2 regions of the Vibrio kyushuensis genome follow, and region 2 is predicted to be linked to the other one. Evidence: riboswitches for the same ligand, from Rfam matches in the RefSeq annotation. Region 2 holds a riboswitch; the other holds the start of a gene.
The links. A riboswitch is a leader RNA that binds a small molecule or an ion and turns the genes downstream of it on or off. The one in region 2 is predicted to bind lysine.

Region 1 (8,249 bases), on a different contig from region 2:
TGAATCCCTATTAGTAGGCAGAACCCGTATAACACACCACCAATAAAGAATGTTGAGAATAAAGTCGACCCTAGAGCTAGGGTGGTAATTTCCCATTTTTGATCTTTTAAATGGGGTAAATGAATACCAAGTCCACCGGCGAAGAGCAGGAAGCCTAGAATGCCTTTTAGCAGAAAATCTTCAAAGTTGATGCTGGCAATCGTAGAAGTGGATAGTTCAGTTAACTGGAACCAATCATTTTGACCCGCGACTAAAATGAGCAGTGAAAGGATCATTGCTCCTGCCGTAATCGCTATCGTAGTTTGCATCTTGCCGATTTTACTGTTGATAAAAGCAATCAGCATTGCAGCTGCGGAAAGAAAGCAAAGAGTGTAGTAGATGGACATTATCAACCAAAGATGTAACTGAATGTTACCTTGGATTTTCGGGCCAGTTAACTCAAATAGCAATGGCTTTATGTCATGCTTGTGTGATTATTTATAGAGCAATTATTAGAGTTACGGTGTTCATGTAGGCTTTAGTTAAATAGGCTATGCGTCTAAGCTGATGTGAAAGTGATGAGCTGAACTATAGAAATACGCTAAGCTGGTCATCATGTGAGAATGGTTAATAAAAAGTGCCGCTGTACTAGCGGCACTACAGACGTGATTATTCAAATAATTCTGCGTGTAACTTTTGAATTGAAGATTTAGCATCTGACTCGTGAAGTAAGAAGCACAGGTTGTGTGGACTTGCGCCGTAACAAATCATTCTTAAGTTAAAGTCTTCCAATGTTCCGAACACTTGTTTCGCATAGCCTTTACTTTCGCTCATATTGTTACCAATTAAGGCGACTAAGCAGAGGTCGTGCTCAATTTCCACATGACAGAGTTCTTCTAATTCGATACGCACTTGATCAGGCAGTTGTGGTGCGCCACCGGCTGTATCTGTTTGATCCAGGGTTAGTGAAACACTGATCTCGGATGTAGTAATTAAATCCACCGAAATCTTATGTGCTGCTAAGATCTCAAATACCTTCGCGAGAAAGCCATACGCATGGAACATGTTAGCACTGCGCAGTGTAACCATTGTTTGATTGCTACGCAGAGCAAGAGCACGAAAAAGGGGCGACGTTTCGGCATGGTGACGAATCCATGTTCCTCCACGTTCAGGTTCTTTTGAAGAACCTACAAAAACTGGGATATCGTGACGAAGTGCTGGAACAAGCGTTGAAGGGTGTAGGATCTTCGCACCAAAGTTGGCCATTTCCGATGCTTCACTAAAGCTGATCTCTGGGATAGGTGTGGCTTTTGATGCAATACGCGGATCGGTGGTATAGATTCCCGGAACATCTGTCCAGATTTCTAGCCCTGAAGCTTCGACACCTTCCGCTATTAATGCTGCACTGTAATCACTGCCGCCTCGACCTAAAGTCGTTGTATTGCCTTCAGTGTCAGCACCAATAAAGCCTTGGGTAACTACGACATGATCTTGGCATAGCGGTATAAGCTTTTCTTTAGCAAGTTTGGAAATATCCTCAAGCTGAGGCTCTGCTTTTCCAAATGTTCCGTCTGTTCTAAGCACTTCTCGAATATCAAACCGAACAGCATTGATGCCACGTTCACGCATTAGTTGAGCCAGCAGGTGAGTAGACATTAGCTCGCCACAAGCAACGAGGTGATCGGTTAGTTTCTTATTCGCTTGGATTGACGCTGCTTCTGCAAGGCTTGTTACTGTGTCTAAGATCTTATAAATCTCAGTGGCTGCTTCGTCGGAACTCGTTAGTTGTGACAAAATGGCATCGTGGATTGCCGCAATCTTTTGTAGTACTTCACTGCGTCGCTCTTGGTTTGAAACACCATTGGCTAGTTCAACAAGTAGATTAGTCACTCCAGAGCATGCACTGCTAACCACAAGCTTGGTTTCTGGATTGTTTTCGATGATAGCAGCACAACGGCTCATTGCTTCAAAGTTGGCTACACTGGTCCCACCAAATTTGGCGACATTGAATGCGCTCACAGCATTTCTCCCTAAATATTCAAATAAGATAAACAGGTTAACGATAACCTAAAGTTCTTTAGAGAAGAGAAAAATGAGCAAAAAAGAGGTGCGTATAGATAGATTGACCTCAGAAGCTCATCACTAGACGGTGCTAGTGACAGTTAAGGGGATTCAGCCCACTTAACCGACAAACGTAACCCTTACATTACATTTATCTCGGCACTGCTCCCCATTGATAGGCTGTATCGGAATTAAGGTTCCACAAACTATCTGCCTGGGCAGTGCTCCTCTTCTGCATAAAGCGTCTTCATTGAACGGTTTTGCGCAACAAATGTCAACGGATATTTGTTAGTCACCATTTATTGATCGATTGAGTGAATAATGTTGCGGGTAATCACACTAGACTTACGGCGCATTGCTCGGCTTGTATAATTGAATTAATGTGGTTGTTCACACTTCTGTATACAAGGAGCTATTATGCCAATTCAAAGTTTTATCCCTCCTCATAGAATACTTATGGGGCCGGGACCATCAGATGTATCCCCTCAAGTTTTACAAGCTTTGAGTCGCCCGATTGTTGGGCATTTAGACCCACTCTTCATTGGCATGATGGATGAGGTAAAGCAGCTGCTTAAGTATGCTTTTCAAACTGAGAATGATTTTACTATAGCTGTTTCTGCCCCTGGGAGCGCGGGAATGGAAGCGTGTTTTGTCAACCTCATTGAGCCAGGCGATAAGGTGATTGTTTGTCGTAATGGTGTGTTTGGCGATCGAATGCGAGAAAATGTCAACCGAGCAGGCGCTGAAGCGATAATGGTCGATGATGAATGGGGGGCTCCTGTTACACTTAGTAAGGTCGAAGATGCCTTTCTAACTCATCCTGATGTGAAGATTTTGGCGTTTGTACATGCAGAAACCTCAACTGGTGCACTTTCTGATGCTCAAGCATTGAGCCGTATTGCGATTGATAATAACGCACTGACGATAGTCGATGCGGTAACGTCACTAGGTGGTGTGCCTCTCAAGGTCGACGAGTGGCAACTAGACGCTGTTTACTCTGGTAGTCAGAAGTGTCTCTCGTGTGTTCCTGGCTTATCGCCTGTAACTTTTTCAGCTAAAGCGATCGAAAAGATTCAGTCTCGTACGACACCTATCCAAAGTTGGTTTTTAGATCAAAGCTTAGTGTTAGGTTATTGGAGCGGGGAAGGCAAGCGAAGCTATCATCATACGGCCCCCGTTAATAGCCTCTATGCTTTGCACGAATCTTTGTTGATGCTAAAAAATGAAGGTTTGGAAAATGCATGGAAGCGTCACGCTGATATGCATGAGAAGCTTAAAGTAGGCTTGGAAAAGCTTGGCTTTGAGTTTGTCGTGGATGAGCAGAGCCGACTTCCTCAACTTAATGCTATCTTCATTCCTGAAGGTGTTGATGATGCTAAGGTACGCTCGACTTTGCTCGAAGAGTACAACCTTGAAATAGGCGCAGGATTAGGGGCACTAGCGGGTAAAGCATGGCGAATCGGATTGATGGGTTACGCTGCAAGAAACGAGAATGTGTCTTTGTGTTTACGTGCCCTTGAAGAGACACTGCAACAATAAATAATCAGTACTAAATATTATAAAAGGGGCCCTTGATGCCCCTTTTCTATTTCTAAGCTAAGGTTTTTTGCTAGCTTCCGATGTTGAAACCGATGTTGATTGCTTATCGGGCCGTGGTTTGTATTGAATCATTGAAAAATCTTTCTCTGGAAATAGGTATAGAGCTTCAGCCCGTATTTGCTCTGCGCGACTCGTATCATCTAGCCCCTGATAAGCTAAGATAAGGTTGCTGTAAAATGCAGGTCTCGGTTTAGACTGAATAATACCTAGTGACCAGTCTATGTACGGCTGTATTAACTCAGGCTCTTGCTTATACAAACCAATATTAAGGTAGGTACTATAGATGTCCCAGTCAAAGCGATCTTTCCAGACGACAGGATTAGTGACTCGACTTAGAATTTCAGGCTCTTTAGGAGACGAACGTTCAAACTGCGTTAAAACATAATTAGTATGCAACGCACTAACCATATAAATAGTCGTCACGAGAGGTAGTACTAAGCATGAGATTCTCAACAAGCTTTTACTCACTTTACTAAAGCCTATCTGTTTATAGTTTGCGACACGTTGATCGACCCAGAACAGTAAGATCATAAAGATGATCCAGTGAATTGCGGAGTGATAGAAAGGATATTCAAGTTGTGAGTGCAGTACAATCGGCACAAACAGCGCAAACATCGCTAGCCTGGTTCCCTTCTTTGCGTAATAAATACGAGCTAACACCAAGGCTGCCGCAAGTACAATGGCGAGAATTGGAATCAATCCTCCTTCAACCCCCCAAAAAAGTAGTTCATTATGAGGATGGTCCATTGCTGGCAAGCCAGCTTTGTAGCTTGGATTCAATTGATGTTGTCGTGCGGTATAGAGAATATATTCAGACTCAAAATTACCATAACCGTAACCGGTAAAGGGCTTTTCAATCACCATGTCGAGTGCTTGTGGAAATGTGTATCTTCGCGGACTTTCAAGATCGGCTTTATCGCTTAGTAATCCGCTTGTTCCCTGTAAGTTGGTGGCAAAAAAGCCTAACCCAATACCTATTAAGCAACAAACTACCCAGCTAATGAAACGTTTAGTTGAAGCGTATTTATATAAGTAAGGCAGAACGAAAAGTAGAGCGATGGCCGCGCCTAACCAGCCGGTTCTAGAAGCGATAATGATAAGAAGAGTTGCAGTCAGAAGTGGCGTCAGGCATAAAAATGAAATCTCGCTAATTTTGCTGTATTTATTGGTTTGCCTGGCCAGTAAATATCCTGATGTGACTAGCCCTGTTGCGAGAAAGCTTGCCATCACATTGGGTTGCTGAAAGATTCCATATGGTCGATTACGAATAGCATCGTAACCAAATAGGTTATTGGGTTCAAGATATAGGTATTGGTAGAAACCAAACAGTGCTTCAATAAAAACCGCAATAACAATAAACCACAACAATCTTTGTTTATGTTTATTACTAAATCGAAACTGCTGCAATAAAACGAATAGTAAGAAACCAAGCCAAAGCCCAATAATTCGTCCTAGCGCGGCTGAAGGTGTTGCACTCCCATACAGTAACGGAAGTGTCATTAAACAGACACAAACAAACAGGCCAATGGTTAGCTTTGAATAAAGTAGAGCCCGATTGGTTGCGAGTTGATATAAGCCGATAGAAAGAGTAAATGAGAGAGCAAGCCACGTGGCTGGGTTGAATGCCAATGCGAGCCCAGAGCCGCCAGGGTTAGGCATGAAAAAATGCATCGCGATGAAAAAGACGACCGCGAGAGAAGCTAAGAATGGCTTGTTGAGTGGAATTTTGGGTACATGGGGCTCAAGACGAGTGCCTCCAGTATGCAATATTGCCATGTTATTACTATTCCTATACAAAGAAACCAGCGTCAATGCTGGTTCCTTTATCTTAGCGTTTTTTTCTATTTCAACATAGGCTTAAGAAAGCGTGCAGTATGAGAACCTTTAACCTTTGCGACCGATTCCGGAGTGCCTTGAGCTACAATTTTACCACCACCTTGTCCCCCTTCTGGCCCCAAGTCGATGACCCAATCCGCTGTTTTAACAACATCAAGATTGTGCTCAATCACTACCACAGTATTGCCGTGATCACGTAATCGATGCAAAACAGTAAGCAGTTGTTGGATATCGTGGAAGTGCAGACCTGTTGTTGGTTCGTCCAAAATATAGAGGGTTTTTCCTGTATCTCGCTTGGATAGCTCACGAGCTAGTTTTACACGTTGGGCTTCGCCACCTGATAGGGTTGTTGCTGCTTGTCCTAGACGTATATAAGAGAGTCCAACATCCATCAAGGTTTGAAGTTTTCTGGCTATTACAGGCACAGGTTCAAAGAATGTGCGCGCATCTTCAACGGTCATCTGAAGCACTTCATCTATGCTCTTACCTTTATAGTGAACTTCAAGAGTTTCGCGGTTATAGCGTTTCCCTTTACAAGAATCACATGAGACATACACATCAGGTAAGAAGTGCATCTCCACTTTGATCATGCCATCACCTTGGCAAGCTTCACAGCGTCCTCCACGAACGTTAAAGCTAAATCTTCCTGGTTTATAACCACGAGAACGAGACTCTTGAGTCCCGGCAAATAACTCTCTTATTGGTGTAAAAATTCCAGTGTAAGTGGCAGGGTTAGAGCGGGGAGTTCGACCGATAGGGCTTTGGTCAATATCAATGACTTTGTCAAAGTGCTCGAGTCCCTTGATTTTTTTATAAGGTGCTGGAGTAGCGGTGGTTGCACCATTCAACGCTGTATGTGCGATCTTAAAGAAAGTGTCGTTGATCAGAGTCGATTTACCTGATCCAGATACCCCTGTTACACACGTAAATAGTCCTACAGGCAGAGAAAGAGTGACTTCTTTAAGGTTGTTCCCAGTTGCGCCAATTAGCTCAACGGTTTTCTTAGGATCTTTTTTAGTGCGTTTCTTGGGAATAGATATCTCTTTGACACCACTTAAATATTGTCCCGTTAGTGATTCAGGTGTAGCAATGATCTCTTCCATCGTTCCTTCAGCCACAATGTGACCACCATGAACACCAGCTCCTGGGCCAATATCGATAACATGATCAGCGCATCGAATGGCGTCTTCATCATGTTCTACGACCAATACAGTATTTCCGAGATCGCGAAGGTGCGTCAGTGTTTTTAGTAAGCGTTCGTTATCACGTTGATGCAAACCAATTGAAGGCTCATCTAATACGTACATGACCCCCACTAAACCTGCGCCAATCTGGCTAGCGAGGCGAATACGTTGCGCTTCACCTCCTGACAATGTCTCCGCACTGCGAGAGAGGTTTAGATAATTTAGACCTACGTTAACTAAGAATTGAAGTCGGTCATTGATCTCTTTCATCACTTTATCGGCAATCTGACCTCGTTGACCATCCAGTTTTAGGTTTTGGAAAAAGTCGAGTGCTTCAGCGATGCTAAACTCTACTATTTGCGGTAATGCAGTATCGTTAATGAAGACATTCCGTGCTTCAACACGTAGACGAGTACCCTCACAGGCAGTACAAGATTTCGTCGAAATATACTTAACCAAATCTTCCCGAACTGCATTTGACTCCGTATCACGGTAGCGTCGTTCAAGAGTATTGAGTATCCCTTCGAATGGGTGGCGTTTAACACGAATATCACCGCGATCATTGATATATTTAAACTCAACTTCAGTCTTACCTGAACCGGTTAAAATGATTTCACGAGTTTTCTTTGGAAGCTTTTTAAATGGAGTGTTAAGGTCAAAACCATAATGCTCGGCAAGTGATGAGAGCATTTGAAAATAATAGTAATTCTTTTGATCCCAGCCGCGAATGGCTCCGTCAGCAAGACTTGCACTCTCATCTAAAATAACACGCTCTGGGTCGAAATATTGTTGAACACCAAGGCCATCACATGTACCACACGCACCTGCCGGGTTGTTAAATGAAAACAGTCTAGGCTCAAGTTCCTGCATACTGTAACCACAGTGTGAACAGGCAAAGTTAGCAGAGAAAACGATCTCTTCTTCATCACCTTCCATTGAGGTGACAACAGCGATGCCTCCTGAAAGCTCAAGCGTGGTTTCCAAAGACTCTGCTAAGCGTTGTTGTAGATCACTGCGTACTTTGAATCGGTCAACAACCACTTCTATGGTGTGTTTTTTATGTAGTTCTAGTGTTGGTGGATCAGATAGATCGCAGGTTTCTCCATCGATACGAGCACGAATAAAGCCTTGTGCGGCAAGGTTCGCTAGAGTTTTTACGTGTTCGCCTTTTCGCTCTTTAATAATAGGCGCCAAGAGCATCATTTTAGAACCTTGTGGCAGTTCTAAGATCCTGTCTACCATTTGGCTGATGGTTTGTGCAGCCAATGGTGTGTGGTGATCTGGGCAGCGAGGTTCACCGACACGAGCGTATAGTAGACGAAGATAATCGTAGACTTCAGTGATCGTTCCAACGGTAGAGCGTGGATTATGTGAGGTTGATTTTTGTTCGATTGAGATAGCAGGAGATAGGCCTTCAATATGGTCTACATCCGGCTTTTCCATCAATGAAAGAAATTGGCGTGCATACGCTGAAAGAGATTCAACATAGCGACGTTGACCTTCTGCATAAAGGGTATCAAAAGCGAGAGAAGATTTACCTGAGCCCGAAAGGCCGGTGACAACGATCAATTTATCGCGAGGAATCGTGAG
Region 2 (8,249 bases):
GTTCGATCATTTTCTTACGACCAAAAATCAAGTGGCGACGCTTACCACCTACTTGACGCCAAAGCACGGCGCTACGTATGCCTGATAGAAGCAGTGCGCGAACTTTATGCTGATTAGTCGTGTGCTGTAATACCGCTGGCGTACCTGAAACTTGAATGCGTGGTCCTATTGGGCTCACTACGTCAAGGTAAACGCTCGCGAGGTTGCTTAGCATTTGTTCATCGAGTAGTTCAAAGTGGTCAAGCTGGCGTTCCAGCATTTGAACACGATCGCCGAGTTGTGACATTGCATCATTGCGAGCACTGAGTTTTTTCTCTAATGCCATCAAGCTTATGATGTAACGAGTCACTTCACTACCCGCTGGTGTGCTGTCAATACCTTTAACTAAACACTCTAGGCCAAGTTTCAGATCTCGTTCTTGGCCAAAGACGTCTAAGGTACTATTTGGGCTTGTATTTAAGACTGCATGTAGTGATGTTTTAAATGCGTCATGGTCACATTCACCATCTTTTGCTACTTGTTGAACTAACGCCACTGCTTGGCAGATACCGGCAAAAGCGATCGTACGGTCATAAAGGGGATTCGCCACGTAGTAGTACTCCTAAATACGGGTTAGTTAAATACGTTGCTCGATGATGCCGCCGCCTAGGCAAACATTATCAAGATAAAATACGGCGGATTGACCCGGTGTTACTGCCACTTGAGGTTGGTCAAAAATCACCTTAATGTTTTCATCATCAATAGGGATGATGGTGCACGGAATATCAGTTTGGCGATAACGTGTTTTAACGGTACAGCTCAGTGGTTCAGTAATTGGTGTTCTATCAACCCAGTGTAATTGAGACGCCATCAAACCTTGTGATTTGAGAAGCGGATGATCACCACCTTGTACTGCAATCAGTACATTACGTTTTAGATCTTTCTCTGCCACGTACCATGGTTCTTCATTACCACCGCCACCTTTTTGGCCACCAATGTGCAAGCCTTTACGTTGACCTAAGGTGTGATACATCAAACCTTGGTGTTCGCCGATGACAACGCCTTCAGGTGTTTCAATTTTACCCGGTTGAGCGGGCAGGTAACGCGATAAGAAATCAGTAAATTTGCGTTCACCGATAAAGCAAATACCAGTTGAATCTTTCTTCTTCGCAGTAATAAGACCTTGCTCTTCTGCAATTCTTCTTACTTCAGGTTTTTCCAGGTTACCCACTGGGAATAAGCTACGCGCGACCTGTTCATGACTTAGTGTATATAAGAAGTAGCTTTGATCTTTATTGCTATCAAGCCCACGAAGCATTTTCGGTTTAGCGTCACCATCTGGGAAGGTGCGGTCAACGTAGTGGCCCATTGCAATAAAATCAGCATCAAGAACATCATCAGCAAAGTCTAAGAATGCTTTAAATTTAATCTCTTTATTACATAGAATATCTGGGTTTGGGGTTCTTCCAGCTTTATATTCAGCAAGAAAATATTCAAATACGTTATCCCAGTATTCTGCTGCGAAATTAATGGTGTGAAGGTGGATACCTAATTTGTCACAAACGGCTTGAGCATCGGCGAGATCTTCTGCCGCTGTACAATACTCTTCATTGTCGTCTTCTTCCCAGTTCTTCATGAACAAGCCTTCAACTTGGTAGCCTTGCTGCTGAAGAAGATACGCTGAAACAGATGAATCTACACCACCAGACATACCGACAATTACTTTCTTTTCGCTGTTGTTTGACATTACTTAATACCACTCACTATAACTGGTCGAGGATTCTATCAGAAACATGCTGATGGATACAGATCCGAGACAGAAATCACATATCGATATTTAGAAAAAACATGCTTTATTATGGAAGTTATTTGGTTACCTGTGGCATAGTGCAGCCAAAGTGAATATAGGAAACAAATGATGTCTGAAAAAAATGAATTTATGCAAGAACAAGAGTTGATTGAAGTTATTGAAAATCAGCTTGAAGATGGGAACCCAATCAAAGTGAAAGAAACTTTGATGCGCTTAATGATGATGGGAACGTCAAGAGAAGACGGTGTTGCCATGATGGCGTGCTGTATGTCGATTGAGATCTTCGATGTGATGAAAAATGACGGTGAATTTAACTTAAAGCGTTATTCTGACAACCTTGAGAGACTTCCTGACCTCAGTTTTATGGAAGGTGAATAATTTATACCAAGTGCAAACGTTTGCTATAGTTTGGTAGATTGCCGCGCGTTATTGAGCGCGGTAGAATCCTTTTTTTACTCCTAATATCGAACTAACGCTTATGAAATTTCCTGGCCAACGCAAGTCGAAGCATTACTTTCCTGTTCATGCTCGTGATCCTTTAGTGAGCCAAGCTCAAGAAAGCAAAACAATGTCACGTACGCATATTATCGGCATTGACCAAACGCTTGTGGATATTGAAGCGAAAGTGACTTCAGAGCTCATCGAAAAATATAACCTAAGTAAAGGTCACTCGTTGGTTATTGATGATCAAACAGCGGAAGCGTTATATAAGCAGCTCAAAGATGATCAGTTGATTACCAATGAACACGCAGGCGGAACAATTGGCAATACGTTGCACAATTACTCAGTATTAGCAGATGATCGATCTACGTTATTAGGTGTAATGAGCCAAGATATTAAAATCGGCAGCTATGGTTATCAATATCTTTGTAATACGTCTAGCCGTATGGACCTTAATAATTTACAGGGTGTCGATGGCGCAATTGGTCGTTGTTTTGCTTTGATTACTGAAGATGGGGAGCGCACCTTTGCTATAAGTGAAGGTCAAATGAATCAACTTAATCCTGAAAGTATCCCCGAGTCGATATTTGAAAATGCATCTGCATTAGTATTAACCGCTTATTTAGTACGTTGTAAAGAGGGCGATCCTATGCCGCTTGCAACAATGAAAGCCATCGAATATGCGAAAAAGTACAATGTCCCTGTGGTATTAACCTTAGGTACTAAATTTGTTATTCAAGATGATGCTAAATTCTGGCAAGAGTTTATTAATGACCATGTTTCGGTTGTTGCAATGAATGAAGAAGAAGCAGAAGCGTTAACTGGTGAGCATGATCCTTTAGTTGCATCAGATATAGCATTAGATTGGGTTGATTTAGTACTGTGTACTGCAGGGCCTGTTGGTCTATTTATGGCAGGTTATACAGAAGACGCTGCTAAAAGAGAAACTTCTTTGCCTTTATTACCGGGTTCTATTGCTGAATTCAATCGTTATGAGTTTAGTCGACCTGCGGCAAAAGCAATGTGTGATAAGCCAGTTAAAGTGTATTCTCATATTGCACCTTATATGGGTGGCCCAGAGAAAATTAAAAATACAAATGGGGCAGGTGACGCCGCTCTATCGGCACTATTGCATGATATGGCTGCGAATAAGTACCATCGTGAAAACATACCGAATTCAAGTAAGCACGCACACGCTTACTTAACTTATTCATCTTTTTCACAAGTCTGTAAGTATTCAAACCGCGCAAGCTATGAAGTATTAGCTCAACATTCGCCAAGGTTGTCTAAAGGGTTACCTGAGCGTGAAGATAGCTTAGAAGAATCGTACTGGGAAAGATAATAATAGAAAAGGCTCCGAAAGGAGCCTTTTTTCGTTAGTTAGTAACTAAAAAGAGTTAGTCATTAAAAGGTTTAGTAATAAACTTGCTAATTAATAAACTAACTAACGATAAATACTTAGAGTGGTTAATACTTAAAGAGCAAACTCTTCTAAAGATTTACCAGCATCTAGCTGTGTTTGGATAGCTGAAGGTGTACGACCTTGGCCTGTCCATGTTTTTTCTTCGCCGTTAGTATCTACATATTTATATTTAGCTGGGCGAGGTGCGCGTTTAGTTTTCACTTTGCCAGTTTTAGTTTTAGTCTCACCTGATAATGCTGAGATAAGAGCTTCAACATCAATACCGTCTTTTGAAATCTGGTCTGCAATTGCAGCAAGCTTAGCTTCTTGTTCCGCTTTTGCTGCACGATCTTCAGCTTCAGCTTCAGTGCGTTCTTGTACAACAATAGTTAATTTATCTAATGCTTCTTCAAGTTGCTCAAGAGTTAATTCGCGAGCAAAGGCACGAAGGCTACGAATATTTAATAGTGTTTTAGATAGATCCGACATGTCTATTCCTATGAAAGTAAAATTGATTGGATAATATTAAGCTGCAATTAGATTGAATACAATATTTCAACACGAAAATATTAGCATACAAATTGAATATATATAGTTAGTTTAATGCAAATAGACGTAATTAATTTTTATTTGTATAGAATTAAAGAGTGACTTAACAAAATCAATCAACTTTACACTACTTTACTTGTTGCATACATTGTCGTTATTGGTTCTATTAATGTTACCGCTATTCATCGATAGGTGTGCCGAATTTCGAGTTATATATTGCAATGAGGGTGCTAATGAGTACAATGGCGGCCACTTTTAGCGTAAGTGCAGTTAAAATGTTGTTAATATGACGTAACAATAGTTTTTCATGTCTTATGCGGTAGAGGCGCGAAACATAAGAGTAGCTGTTATTGGGGTGATACCAATGAATAACGGTAAAAGGGTGTTTCGCCGAAGTGAAAGTGTGTTATCAGCACCTTTCGCTGGGGTTGTACTCAATAGGTACGACACTGCCATAGTCTATAATTTTTTAAACTATGGAGCGCTACTGTAGAGTTAGGTTACGCGTTTGCGAGCCTTTCACTTCGAATATCAAAATCTCGATGAAATGACTTCACGTGATTTTTCTGCAGTAGATCTCTTGCCATTTTTACTAACTGGTTTTTGAAGATCATGAATTTAATCGATTTTGCATCATCCCCTTTGTCACTTTTGCCTCCAATTGTGGCACTAAGCTTAGCTATTATTACGCGTCGCGTATTGGTTTCTCTCGGTGTTGGTATCGTACTGGGTGCGTTACTACTTACTGACTACTCTATTGGTAACCTAGTTGGTTACGTTGGTACTACAGTATCAAGCGTCTTTATTGAAGACGGCGGTATTAACACGTGGAATATGAGTATTGTCGGCTTTTTGCTATTGCTTGGCATGATGACCGCACTTTTAACCATGTCTGGTGGCACACGTGCGTTTGCTGAGTGGGCTCAAACTCGCGTTAAAAGTAAACGTGGTTCAAAGCTACTTGCAGCTTGCCTTGGCGTATTTATCTTCATTGATGATTACTTCAATAGTTTGGCGGTAGGTGCAATCTCTCGCCCGGTTACTGACCGTTATTACGTTTCTCGCGCAAAGCTTTCTTATATTCTTGATTCTACAGCCGCGCCAATGTGTGTATTGATGCCAGCTTCAAGCTGGGGTGCGTACATTATGACTATCGTTGGTGGCATCTTAATATCTCACGGTGTGACTGAGTACACTGCGATTGGCGCGTATGTGCGTATGATCCCAATGAACTTCTACGCAGTCTTTGCTCTGTTGATGGTATTCGCTGTAGTTTGGTTCCAGCTTGATGTTGGCCAAATGCGTAAACATGAAATTCGCGCCTCTCAAGGCCGTGGATTCGATAAAGATAAAGAAGCGGATCTTCCACAAGCGCATGAGCTTAATGAAGAGTTGGATATTGAAGAGAGTGAACACGGTAAAGTGTCAGATCTAGTGCTCCCAATTGTTGCACTGATTGCTTCAATGGTTGTCGCGATGCTTTACACCGGTGGTCAAGCTTTAAAAGCGGACGGTGAAGCGTTCTCACTACTTGGCGCTTTTGAAAATACCGATGTTGGTATGTCTCTTATTTACGGTGGCCTTACTGGTTTTGCTGTTGCATTGATTACCGTGCTTAAGCAAAAAATGTCTCCAAGCGATATTGGTGTAACGCTTTGGATCGGTGCTAAGTCTATGTTTGGTGCAATTTTAATTCTAATTTTTGCATGGACGATTGGTACTGTAATTGGTGACATGAAAACGGGTACTTATTTGTCGTCGCAAATTGAAGGCACAATTAGTTCGACTTGGTTACCAGTCATTCTGTTCTTACTTGCTGGTCTAATGGCATTCTCAACAGGTACTTCTTGGGGTACGTTCGGTATCATGTTACCAATTGCTGGTGATATGGCCGCGGCAACTGATATCGCACTAATGCTTCCAATGCTAAGCGCGGTGTTAGCGGGTTCTGTATTTGGTGATCACTGTTCTCCAATTTCAGATACAACGATTCTGTCTTCTACTGGTGCGCGTTGTAATCATATTGACCACGTTGCAACTCAGTTACCTTACGCACTGTCAGTGGCGTTTGTATCATGTGTTGGCTTTATTGTTCTAGGGCTGACGTCGTCAGTATTGTTCTCATTCCTAGCATCGTCAGTAACGTTTATTCTGGTATGTTTTGCAATGTCTATGATTGCAAAATCTCAACTAGAGAACTGCCAAAGCGTTTAATTCTGCTGGTTTATTGATAGATAAAAAGGAGGCTTCGGCCTCCTTTTTTAATGCGTGTAAATCGTTTTAATATTGTTTGTAAATAAAAGAAGAAAACTGTCAATTAGTGGTTGCAAATAATACTTAGCTTAGTTACTGTGGATATCAACGAAGCAACATTAGTAGAGCCAATAAGTATGCGTTATTTAAATATTAATATTCATCACCACCATCACCCAATTTAGTCTTTCGGGAGATATACGCATACCCGGGAGGCACAGGCTCCCGGAGGTGAAATCTGCAAAACAAGATTCTAACCCTCGGGAGACCAAAAATCTCCCGAGGGTTTTTTAGTTTTTAGCTTACATAAAATTTAATAAATTCAACAATTTGTACAGGGAAGAAGCAATGCAATCACAACGTCTAAGAATCGCTATCCAAAAGAAAGGCCGCCTAAGTAAAGAGTGTCAGGAGTTACTTAAGAAGTGTGGTGTTAAATTTATCGTAATGGGTGAGCGCCTTGTCGTTCACTCACTAAATATGCCAATTGATTTGTTACTTGTACGTGATGACGATATCCCTGGTTTAATTATGGATGGTGTCGTTGATCTAGGCTTCATTGGTGAGAACGAACTAGAAGAAGTACGTTTGGATAGAAAAGCACTCGGTAAGCCTAACGAGTATGTTGCTTTACGTCGCCTAGACTTCGGTGGTTGCCGCTTATCTATCGCGATTAACAAAGATGAAGAATATAACGGTCCACAAGACCTTGCAGGTAAGCGTATTGCCACTACTTACCCTCAACTATTAAAAGCATTTATGGATGAGCAGGGCGTTGATTACAGCGCATGTATGTTAACAGGCTCTGTCGAAGTTGCTCCTCGTGCTGGCCTTTCTGACGCAATTGCCGATTTGGTATCAACAGGTGCAACACTTGAAGCGAACGGATTGAAAGAAGCGGAAGTTATTTTTAAATCGAAAGCGACACTGATCCAACGCAATGGTGAGTTCGATGCCGATAAGCAAGCTCTTATCGAAAAGCTTCTTACTCGTATGCAAGGTGTTCAACAAGCGAAAGAATCAAAATACATCATGTTGCACGCTCCAGTTGCCAAGTTAGAGCAAGTGAAAGCGTTGCTTCCGGGCGCTGAAGATCCAACCGTGTTACCACTATCATCAGATACCGAAAAAGTTGCCGTTCATCTAGTCAGTACAGAGAACCTGTTCTGGGAAACAATGGAACAACTTAAAGAGCTTGGTGCAAGTTCGATTCTTGTTCTTCCAATTGAAAAAATGATGGGGTAACGCCATGAGAACCGTTGTTTGGCAATCATTGAGTGAATCACAACAAGACTCTGTTTTAGAGCGCCCAGCAATTACGGAAGGCGCGAACATTACAGCTGCTGTATCAGATGTGATCACAAATGTACGTAATCAAGGCGATGAAGCACTTATTTCGCTAACTAAAAAGTTCGATGGCGTGTCACTCGATTCAATTCAAGTATCAGAAAGTGAAATTGAGTCTGCATCAGCAAGACTTAGTGAAGAAATGAAGACGGCACTAAAGCAAGCGTATAGCAATATTGCAAAGTTCCACGAGGCTCAAAAGCCGCAACCGCTTAAAGTAGAAACTCAACCTGGTGTAGTGTGTGAGCAACTGACTCGCCCAATTAATACGGTTGGGCTCTATATCCCTGGTGGAAGTGCTCCGTTGCCATCAACAGTTTTGATGCTGGGCGTGCCATCTCAAATTGCGGGTTGTCGTAAAGTCGTATTGTGTTCTCCACCGCCTATCGCGGATGAAATCTTATACGTAGCAAAGCTGTGTAATATTGATGAAGTGTACAATGTGGGAGGCGGTCAAGCTATTGCAGC

Region 1: another riboswitch for lysine. It lies ahead of lysC (lysine-sensitive aspartokinase 3); the one in region 2 lies ahead of L4D20_RS14585 (Na+/H+ antiporter NhaC family protein).

What each region holds. Positions count from the first base shown of each region.
Region 1 is NZ_JAKJSV010000003.1:612,007-620,255, reverse strand. It holds gene L4D20_RS09180 (cation:proton antiporter) at 1-386, opposite strand, end outside; gene lysC (lysine-sensitive aspartokinase 3) at 649-1,998, opposite strand; lysine riboswitch at 2,104-2,280, opposite strand; gene L4D20_RS09170 (pyridoxal-phosphate-dependent aminotransferase family protein) at 2,458-3,579, shown strand; gene L4D20_RS09165 (PglL family O-oligosaccharyltransferase) at 3,637-5,415, opposite strand; gene uvrA (excinuclease ABC subunit UvrA) at 5,481-8,249, opposite strand, start outside.
Region 2 is NZ_JAKJSV010000006.1:214,906-223,154, reverse strand. It holds gene hflD (high frequency lysogenization protein HflD) at 1-589, opposite strand, end outside; gene mnmA (tRNA 2-thiouridine(34) synthase MnmA) at 617-1,726, opposite strand; gene L4D20_RS14600 (hypothetical protein) at 1,898-2,167, shown strand; gene L4D20_RS14595 (inosine/guanosine kinase) at 2,268-3,572, shown strand; gene L4D20_RS14590 (H-NS family histone-like protein) at 3,705-4,121, opposite strand; lysine riboswitch at 4,494-4,676, shown strand; gene L4D20_RS14585 (Na+/H+ antiporter NhaC family protein) at 4,794-6,395, shown strand; His leader region at 6,595-6,729, shown strand; gene hisG (ATP phosphoribosyltransferase) at 6,783-7,679, shown strand; gene hisD (histidinol dehydrogenase) at 7,684-8,249, shown strand, end outside.